3 regions of the Halobacillus sp. BAB-2008 genome follow, and region 2 is predicted to be linked to each of the others. Evidence: riboswitches for the same ligand, from Rfam matches in the RefSeq annotation. Region 2 holds a riboswitch; each other region holds the start of a gene.

Region 1 (2,261 bases), on a different contig from region 2:
TCCATGACCCTGATTCTCCCTATGCTGATTACATAAAAGGACTATGGAATGCGTTGAATGGAGACAGCCGCGAAAATCCGTCGGATGTAGCTGCATTGATGACCGAGTTGATCGAGCAGGACAGAATACGGAAGCTGCGCTTTCCAATCGGAGCGAAAGTGAAGTTCAACGTATTTCTGAAACGGGTCATGCCTTGGAGAATATTGGAGAAAGCAGTGCTGACGACGGTTTTAGGAAAAGGGAAAACGAACAGGAGGAAACGAAATGACCGCAGTGATGAGTGGGGCAGAAGAGATACGGTTCGAGGGTAATGAGGTAGGGATCCTGGTATCCCATGGATTTACAGGAACGACGCAAAGTATGAGGCCGCTGGCTGAAGCATATGGCCGCGCCGGGTATACCGTCGTCTGTCCGAGACTGAAGGGGCACGGGACCACGCCGGAGGACATGGAGTCCACGAGTCATGAAGACTGGATTCAATCGGTCATGGAAGCCTTTGACTGGCTGGAAGCGCGTTGTGAAAAAATCTTCGTCGTCGGCTTGTCGATGGGAGGGACGCTTGCTTTATATGTGGCAGGGAAGAAGAAGGTCGCCGGCGTCATCCCGATCAATGCAGCAATCGATATCCCGGTGCTTGAGAACAGCTCGAGCACAGAGGAGCGCTTTCTTGAAGCGATTGGATCGGATATTAAAGATCCGGAAAGTGACGAGCTCGGCTATGATCGGACACCGGTAAAATCGATTAAAGAGCTGTCGATGCTCATGGGGAAGACCAGGGATCTATTAAGCAGCATTCATTGTCCGATCGTCGTTTTCGTTTCAAGGGAGGATCATGTCGTGCCCCCGAACAATTCCGAGGTGATCTTTGAAACGGTTTTTTCCGAGCATAAAGAAATTATTCATTTGGATGACAGCTATCACGTCGCAACGCTCGACCATGATAAAGACTTGATCATCGAGCGCAGTCTGGAGTTTTTCCAGACGTACACAAATACGAAATAGCATTCCCCGGGAAATAAAAGGCCTTTGTAATTTCGGGTGGTTTCGACTATAATAGAAGACAAATCAAGAAAAGTAAACGGTATAAAGCCTTCAAGGGGAGCCTCCGGCTGAGAGTGGACGCTGTGTCCAGACCCTTCGAACCTGTCAGTTAGCACTGGCGCAGGGATGGCGGCTTTTTTGATGGTGCAATGCTCAACAAGGGACTCCTCCATCAGGAAGCTTCCCTTTTTGGCATTGCTTTTTTTGTCTTCAATTATTGGGGGTAGATAACGATGAGAAATCGTCGTGTATTATTTCTTGTCGAAGTAGCTATATTCTCTGCTTTGGCACTGCTTTTGGACATCATTCCATTTCTTTCATTCAAATTGTGGGCACAGGGTGGTTCTGTGTCGCTCGCGATGGTTCCTGTCTTCATCATCGCTTTCCGTTGGGGAATCAAAGGCGGAGTCGCCACCGGGCTGCTGCTCGGGGCCTATCAAATCTTAACCGGTGCTTACATCATGACACCTCTTCAGACGTTTCTTGATTACTTCGTAGCTTTCGGTGTCATCGGACTTGCAGGTGTCGCGGCAAAGCCGGTATGGAACGCGGTACGGAAACAAAACAAAAAAGCGATCGTCGGCTGGATCATTGTCGGCTGCTTTGTCGGGAGTCTCCTGCGTTTCTTCGGACATTTTCTCGCAGGGATCGTCTTTTACGGGGAGTTCGCGCCGGAAGGACAGCCGGTCTGGCTGTATTCGCTCGTCTATAACGGGGGGTATATGCTGCCTGCATTCGTATTGAGCAGTATCGTCCTCATCATTCTTTTTCTGCAGCGTCCGAAGCTGCTCACACAAGAATAATACAAGGTTCCCATCCCGCTCCTAGGAATCCTTAACCACTAAAAGCATCGTGCTCCGGCACGATGCTTTTCTATTTTTTATAGGGAGGGAGACCCTATTTTATAGCATATGGGTTTCATGCTTCCTGTAGAAGTGTATATACCATTGCACTGGTTACATAAAAGGAGGGCTGGAAATGAAGAAGCTTTTTAGAAAGAAGCGGTTTTGGTTGATTGTCATTCTTATATTTATCGTACTCGTTTTCATGATCGCTTATCATACATCGTGGAAGAAGCTTCCTGAGGGCATCTCCTATGAAGGGGACGTGCACGAACTATCGGGCGTGGAGTTTTTTCGGGATCTCACGTATGAAGATGAAGAAGGTAATACGGTTCACGACGCGGAGATATTCGATGAAATAAACGCCATGATTGGTGA
Region 2 (2,261 bases):
ACGATTTCCACTTCCTCCTCACTCTCCACGTATGTGATGAGACCGATAATTTCTCTTTTTTCCCCCACATATGTGAACCCATCTAACTTCCTGCAATCGTAGATCCCGCTTGATACGATCATATATGGACTGTCCCAGTTATCCTTAAAAAAGGAATCCCACTTTCCCTTAGCTGTCTCCTGTTTTTTGTATATATTCATGAAAGTGCTCCGTACTTTCTCATCTACTCCCAATCTCCTTCAGAAACAGCGATTTATTTTTCGGGGATACTTTAATGGACTCCGCTGTTCCATAGTGAATTTCCAGGCGGTCAAAGGAAAGGGCAGGTGCCTGAAGTATATCTTTCACTTCCTCCACTCTCCTGATTTGGTCAAGCGGTACACGCTTCCGGAAAGGACCGTAGACGATTTTCAACTCCTCGTGATCGATGATATATCGTGTCCCAAAATATATCCAGCCGACGAGCGCACTTATAACAACTGCAAAGATCACCTTGGCAATGTAAGAATTCGAAAGGCCGGGAATCATAAATACCCCCCACTCCAGGCCGCCTATCGCATCAATAAGTACCACTCCCATTACCAGAACCAAGAAGACGGATAACCACTTGCTTTTCTTTGACGTGAATCGAAGGGATTGCTGATTGCTCATACCATCTCTCCTTTATGGAAATTTTATACTACTACATTCTACGACCGGACCCCTGCATACGTTTCAAGAAAAACAACCATTTACAAAAATTAAAATATTCGCTAAGATGAAGGCATCCAAGACAACTGCATAACGTGGAACTTGCACTGGGGGAGCTGCATTTGCGGCTGAGAGGTTTATCCGACCCTTAGCACCCGAACTAGATAATACTAGCGTGGGGAAGTGCAGCCTGACTCTCGCGATCAGACTTCTTTTTTGGCTTTTCTTTTCGATTGTTGGACTGCATTCCCATGGAATGCAGTTTTTTTGTGTTTAAAAAAGGAGGAAATTAAATGACTCAAGTATGTGGAAATTCAAAAATTGCCGGCTGCTCTTTTTCTGTCCATCCTATGTGTAATGACTTTCAGGATATGATCATGACAAGCCTTCAACAGACCGACACATCCAAAGTATGGATGAAAACGGATCATGTTACGACGACGGTTCGCGGACGCTTGGAACACGTCTTTGACGTAGCCAAAGCCGTCTTTCACCATACCGCCGTCACAGGGGTTCATGCCGCATTTCAGGGGACGTTTTCCATCGGCTGCCCGGGCGATTCTACTGGTGATGTGTACCTGGATGAAACATCTAACGTGATGAACAGGAATACAGCAGCTGTCAAACAGGCGGTGGCAGCTAAGTTTTCTCTATACCCTTTAGGTGGAGGTAAGTATATGGAAACGATTTACGAAAAGATTGAAAGGATGAGAGAACAAGGCATTTCTGTAACACCTGCCCACTATTCTACCAGGCTGGAGGGGGATATCCACGACATCTTTCACGGTTTGGAAAACGTGTTTAAGGAAACAGAAGCCGGTGGATCCTCCCACACCGTGATGACTGTGAGCATTTCTGCAAACAGCCCATCTAAAAAGGAGGAGGAGGAATGAAGAACTGGAAATTAAAAGAAATCGTCGTCATGTCTGTACTTGCCGTCGTATTCGCTGTTGTTTACTTAGCTTTTCTACCTGTAGGCAAAGTTCTGTCCGGATTAATGGGTCCGATTGGATATGACTTCATATATGGAATATGGTTCATTGTCTCCATTATCGCCGCCTACATACTAAGGAAACCAGGCGCTGCATTCTTATCGGAAACCATTGCCGCCACTGTGGAAATGCTGCTCGGGAATGCGTCCGGACCGATGCTCATTTTGACAGGCGTCATTCAAGGACTTGGGGCAGAGACCGCCTTCGCCATCACCCGTTATAAGAGTTACCAACTCCTTACACTTATGCTCTCCGGTATGATGGCTGCCGTGTTCAGCTTTTTCTGGGAATATTTCCGCCTGGGGTACAGCGCCTTAAGTACGGATTACGTAGCAGCTATGTTCATCATTAGACTTCTAAGTGGAGCTCTCATCTCCGGGCTGGCAGGAAAAGCAATTGCCGATGCCCTTGCCAAAACAGGAGTGCTGTCAGGATTTGCTCTGGGTAAAGAACGTCGTAGGAAGCGGGCGGCATAATGAAAATGATTTTTGAAGTTGACCATTTATCGTTGACTTATGACCAACACCCGCAGCCGGTACTTAAGGATATAAACTTAAATGTCGCACAAGGAGACAGCGT
Region 3 (2,261 bases), on a different contig from region 2:
AAACTTTCTTTAATGGGGCCGTCTGTCCAAACATCTACATACTTACCTGTCCATTCGTTGTCCGGAGCTTCAGACACCCACATCGCCCGCCCTTTGTCTTCTGACTCTGTAGTTGGAGTGACGACAAGGATACTGGATCCTTCCTGTTCCATCACATAACCGCTGATTTCTGCTTGCTCCGGAGGCGCCTCTGCTTCCGTTTCCTCATAATCCGAGCCGGCTGGTGCAGAACTGCACCCCGCCAAAAGAATCAAACAAGCGGCCCCCATCATTGTCCAGATGTTTCTCATTGTCATTCTCCTCTCTAATACAGATATTATTCAGAATATTGCACATGACAGAAGATACGAACTTTGTTATCATAAGATTCAACCAAGCAAATAGTACGATTCAACTACTAGGGGGGCCTTGTTACAGGCTGAGAGGAAAGCGTAAAGCTTTTCGACTCTTATGAACCTGATCTGGTTAATACCAGCGGAGGGAAGTAGTCAGACGAACGAATAGTTATTCATCGACTGTCTATGATCCGAGTCAGGTCCTCTCCAGGACCTGGCTTTTTTATTTTCCTATGGAAGGGGGGAATGTATTGAACCGTACACGTTTATTGACTATTATGGCACTGTTTGTTGCCATTGGAACATTCGGAGCACAGCTGCTCTGGTTTCCGGCAGGCATCGCGAAGGCATATCCTGTCCAACATGCGGTAAATGTCATGGCTGCTGTGATGCTTGGACCGCTGCCTGCTGCTGCCATTGCTTTCTGCATCGGCCTGCTGCGATTTCTTTTAGGGCTAGGAACACTGTTGGCTTTTCCTGGTGGAATGGTCGGAGCATTATTTGCTGGTTTGTTTTATCGGATATACAAACGGAAAGGGGCAGCTGTAGTCGGCGAGGTGATTGGAACTGGAATCATTGGAGCATTACTCGCCGTTCCACTGGCTGGATTCGTCATGGGCAGTGCGGCCGGAGCGTTTGCCTTTGTTCCTTCTTTCTTCATCAGCAGTCTGTCAGGAGCTGCCATCGGCTGGTTTGTGCTGTCACGTATCAAAGCAGAACAACTTCTATTACAACCATAATACACGGAAACTGCTAGGGGCGCGAATTATCGCTGAGATAAGGATTATCCTTTGTCCCTCAACACCTGATCTGGTTCGTACCAGCGTAGGGAAGTAGTCTGGACCTCTGCAATCCTCTAGTAGCTTCCGAATAACCCAGGGAGGCACCACTATGTCATTCTCCACTCAATTAAGAAAAGAAAATCAGGACGTGTTTGAAGCTATTTTTCACCATCCATTTGTTGAAGGTCTCGGAAAAGGAGAACTTCCGAAAGAAGCTGTCGCTCATTATGTGAAAGCGGACTTTGAATATTTGAATGCATTTATGCATGTGTACGGCATTGCTGTTTCCAAATCACCAAAAAGAGAAGATATTGAGCTCTTCAATGACCAGATCAACTTTGTGCTCCACAGTGAAGTGCATCCCCATAACAACCTGTGCCGATATATCGGTAAAGAATATGAGGAACTGCAGGGTTACCCGCTGCCACCGACAGCGGACCACTATATTAAACATATGCTCTACCATGCGCATATGGGCAGTATTGGAGAAATTATTGCCGCCTTACTTCCATGCCCCTGGACATATCTCGAAATCGGTAAAGAACTAACGAAAGCCTATCAACCGGACGAAAATCATCCGTTCTTTGATTGGATCGATTTCTATGCAGAGGAAGAAATAGGCGGATTGACAGGACAGCTTTGTGAGAAGCTTGATGCCTATGCAGAGCAAGCTTCAGACGAGGAGAAGAATAAGATGCGTGAAGCTTTCCGAAAGAGCTGCCAGCTGGAATTATCCTTCTGGGAAATGGCCTATACCGTCGAGGAATGGCCCGTAGCTGAGGGGGTTTACCGATGAACCGAGTGAAGTGTGCTCTTACCATCGCCGGAACGGATCCAAGCGGCGGTGCGGGTATCCAGGCGGATTTAAAGACGTTTCAAGAGCTTCAAAGTTATGGGATGAGCGTCGTCACTTCGGTAGTCGCTCAGAATACGACCGGCGTATCTGCGGTTCATCATCTTCCGGTCACGATGCTGAAGCAGCAGCTCTATGCAGTATCAGACGATATGCCGATCGATGCACTGAAAACGGGTATGGTGGCAACTATCGATATGATGGAGGTCCTTAAACAATGGCTGAAGGAAACAGAGGCTGCATACGTCATGGACCCTGTGATGGTAGCAACGAGCGGCGATCCTTTAATTG

Evidence for each region. A riboswitch is a leader RNA that binds a small molecule or an ion and turns the genes downstream of it on or off. The one in region 2 is predicted to bind thiamine pyrophosphate.
Region 1: linked by a shared signal. The riboswitch ahead of thiT (energy-coupled thiamine transporter ThiT) and the one ahead of D479_RS17690 (YkoF family thiamine/hydroxymethylpyrimidine-binding protein) in region 2 are both predicted to bind thiamine pyrophosphate.
Region 3: linked by a shared signal. The riboswitch ahead of tenA (thiaminase II) and the one ahead of D479_RS17690 (YkoF family thiamine/hydroxymethylpyrimidine-binding protein) in region 2 are both predicted to bind thiamine pyrophosphate.

Annotation. Positions count from the first base shown of each region.
Region 1 is NZ_ANPF01000051.1:59,453-61,713, forward strand. It holds gene D479_RS12125 (SDR family oxidoreductase) at 1-311, shown strand, start outside; gene D479_RS12130 (alpha/beta fold hydrolase) at 265-1,002, shown strand; TPP riboswitch at 1,086-1,185, shown strand; gene thiT (energy-coupled thiamine transporter ThiT) at 1,275-1,844, shown strand; gene D479_RS12140 (phospholipase D family protein) at 2,020-2,261, shown strand, end outside.
Region 2 is NZ_ANPF01000087.1:36,874-39,134, reverse strand. It holds gene D479_RS17700 (GNAT family N-acetyltransferase) at 1-200, opposite strand, end outside; gene D479_RS20020 (PH domain-containing protein) at 220-651, opposite strand; TPP riboswitch at 790-889, shown strand; gene D479_RS17690 (YkoF family thiamine/hydroxymethylpyrimidine-binding protein) at 984-1,583, shown strand; gene D479_RS17685 (ECF transporter S component) at 1,580-2,158, shown strand; gene D479_RS17680 (ABC transporter ATP-binding protein) at 2,158-2,261, shown strand, end outside.
Region 3 is NZ_ANPF01000045.1:2,542-4,802, forward strand. It holds gene D479_RS10650 (DUF3221 domain-containing protein) at 1-290, opposite strand, end outside; TPP riboswitch at 390-500, shown strand; gene thiW (energy coupling factor transporter S component ThiW) at 587-1,075, shown strand; TPP riboswitch at 1,081-1,184, shown strand; gene tenA (thiaminase II) at 1,227-1,913, shown strand; gene thiD (bifunctional hydroxymethylpyrimidine kinase/phosphomethylpyrimidine kinase) at 1,910-2,261, shown strand, end outside.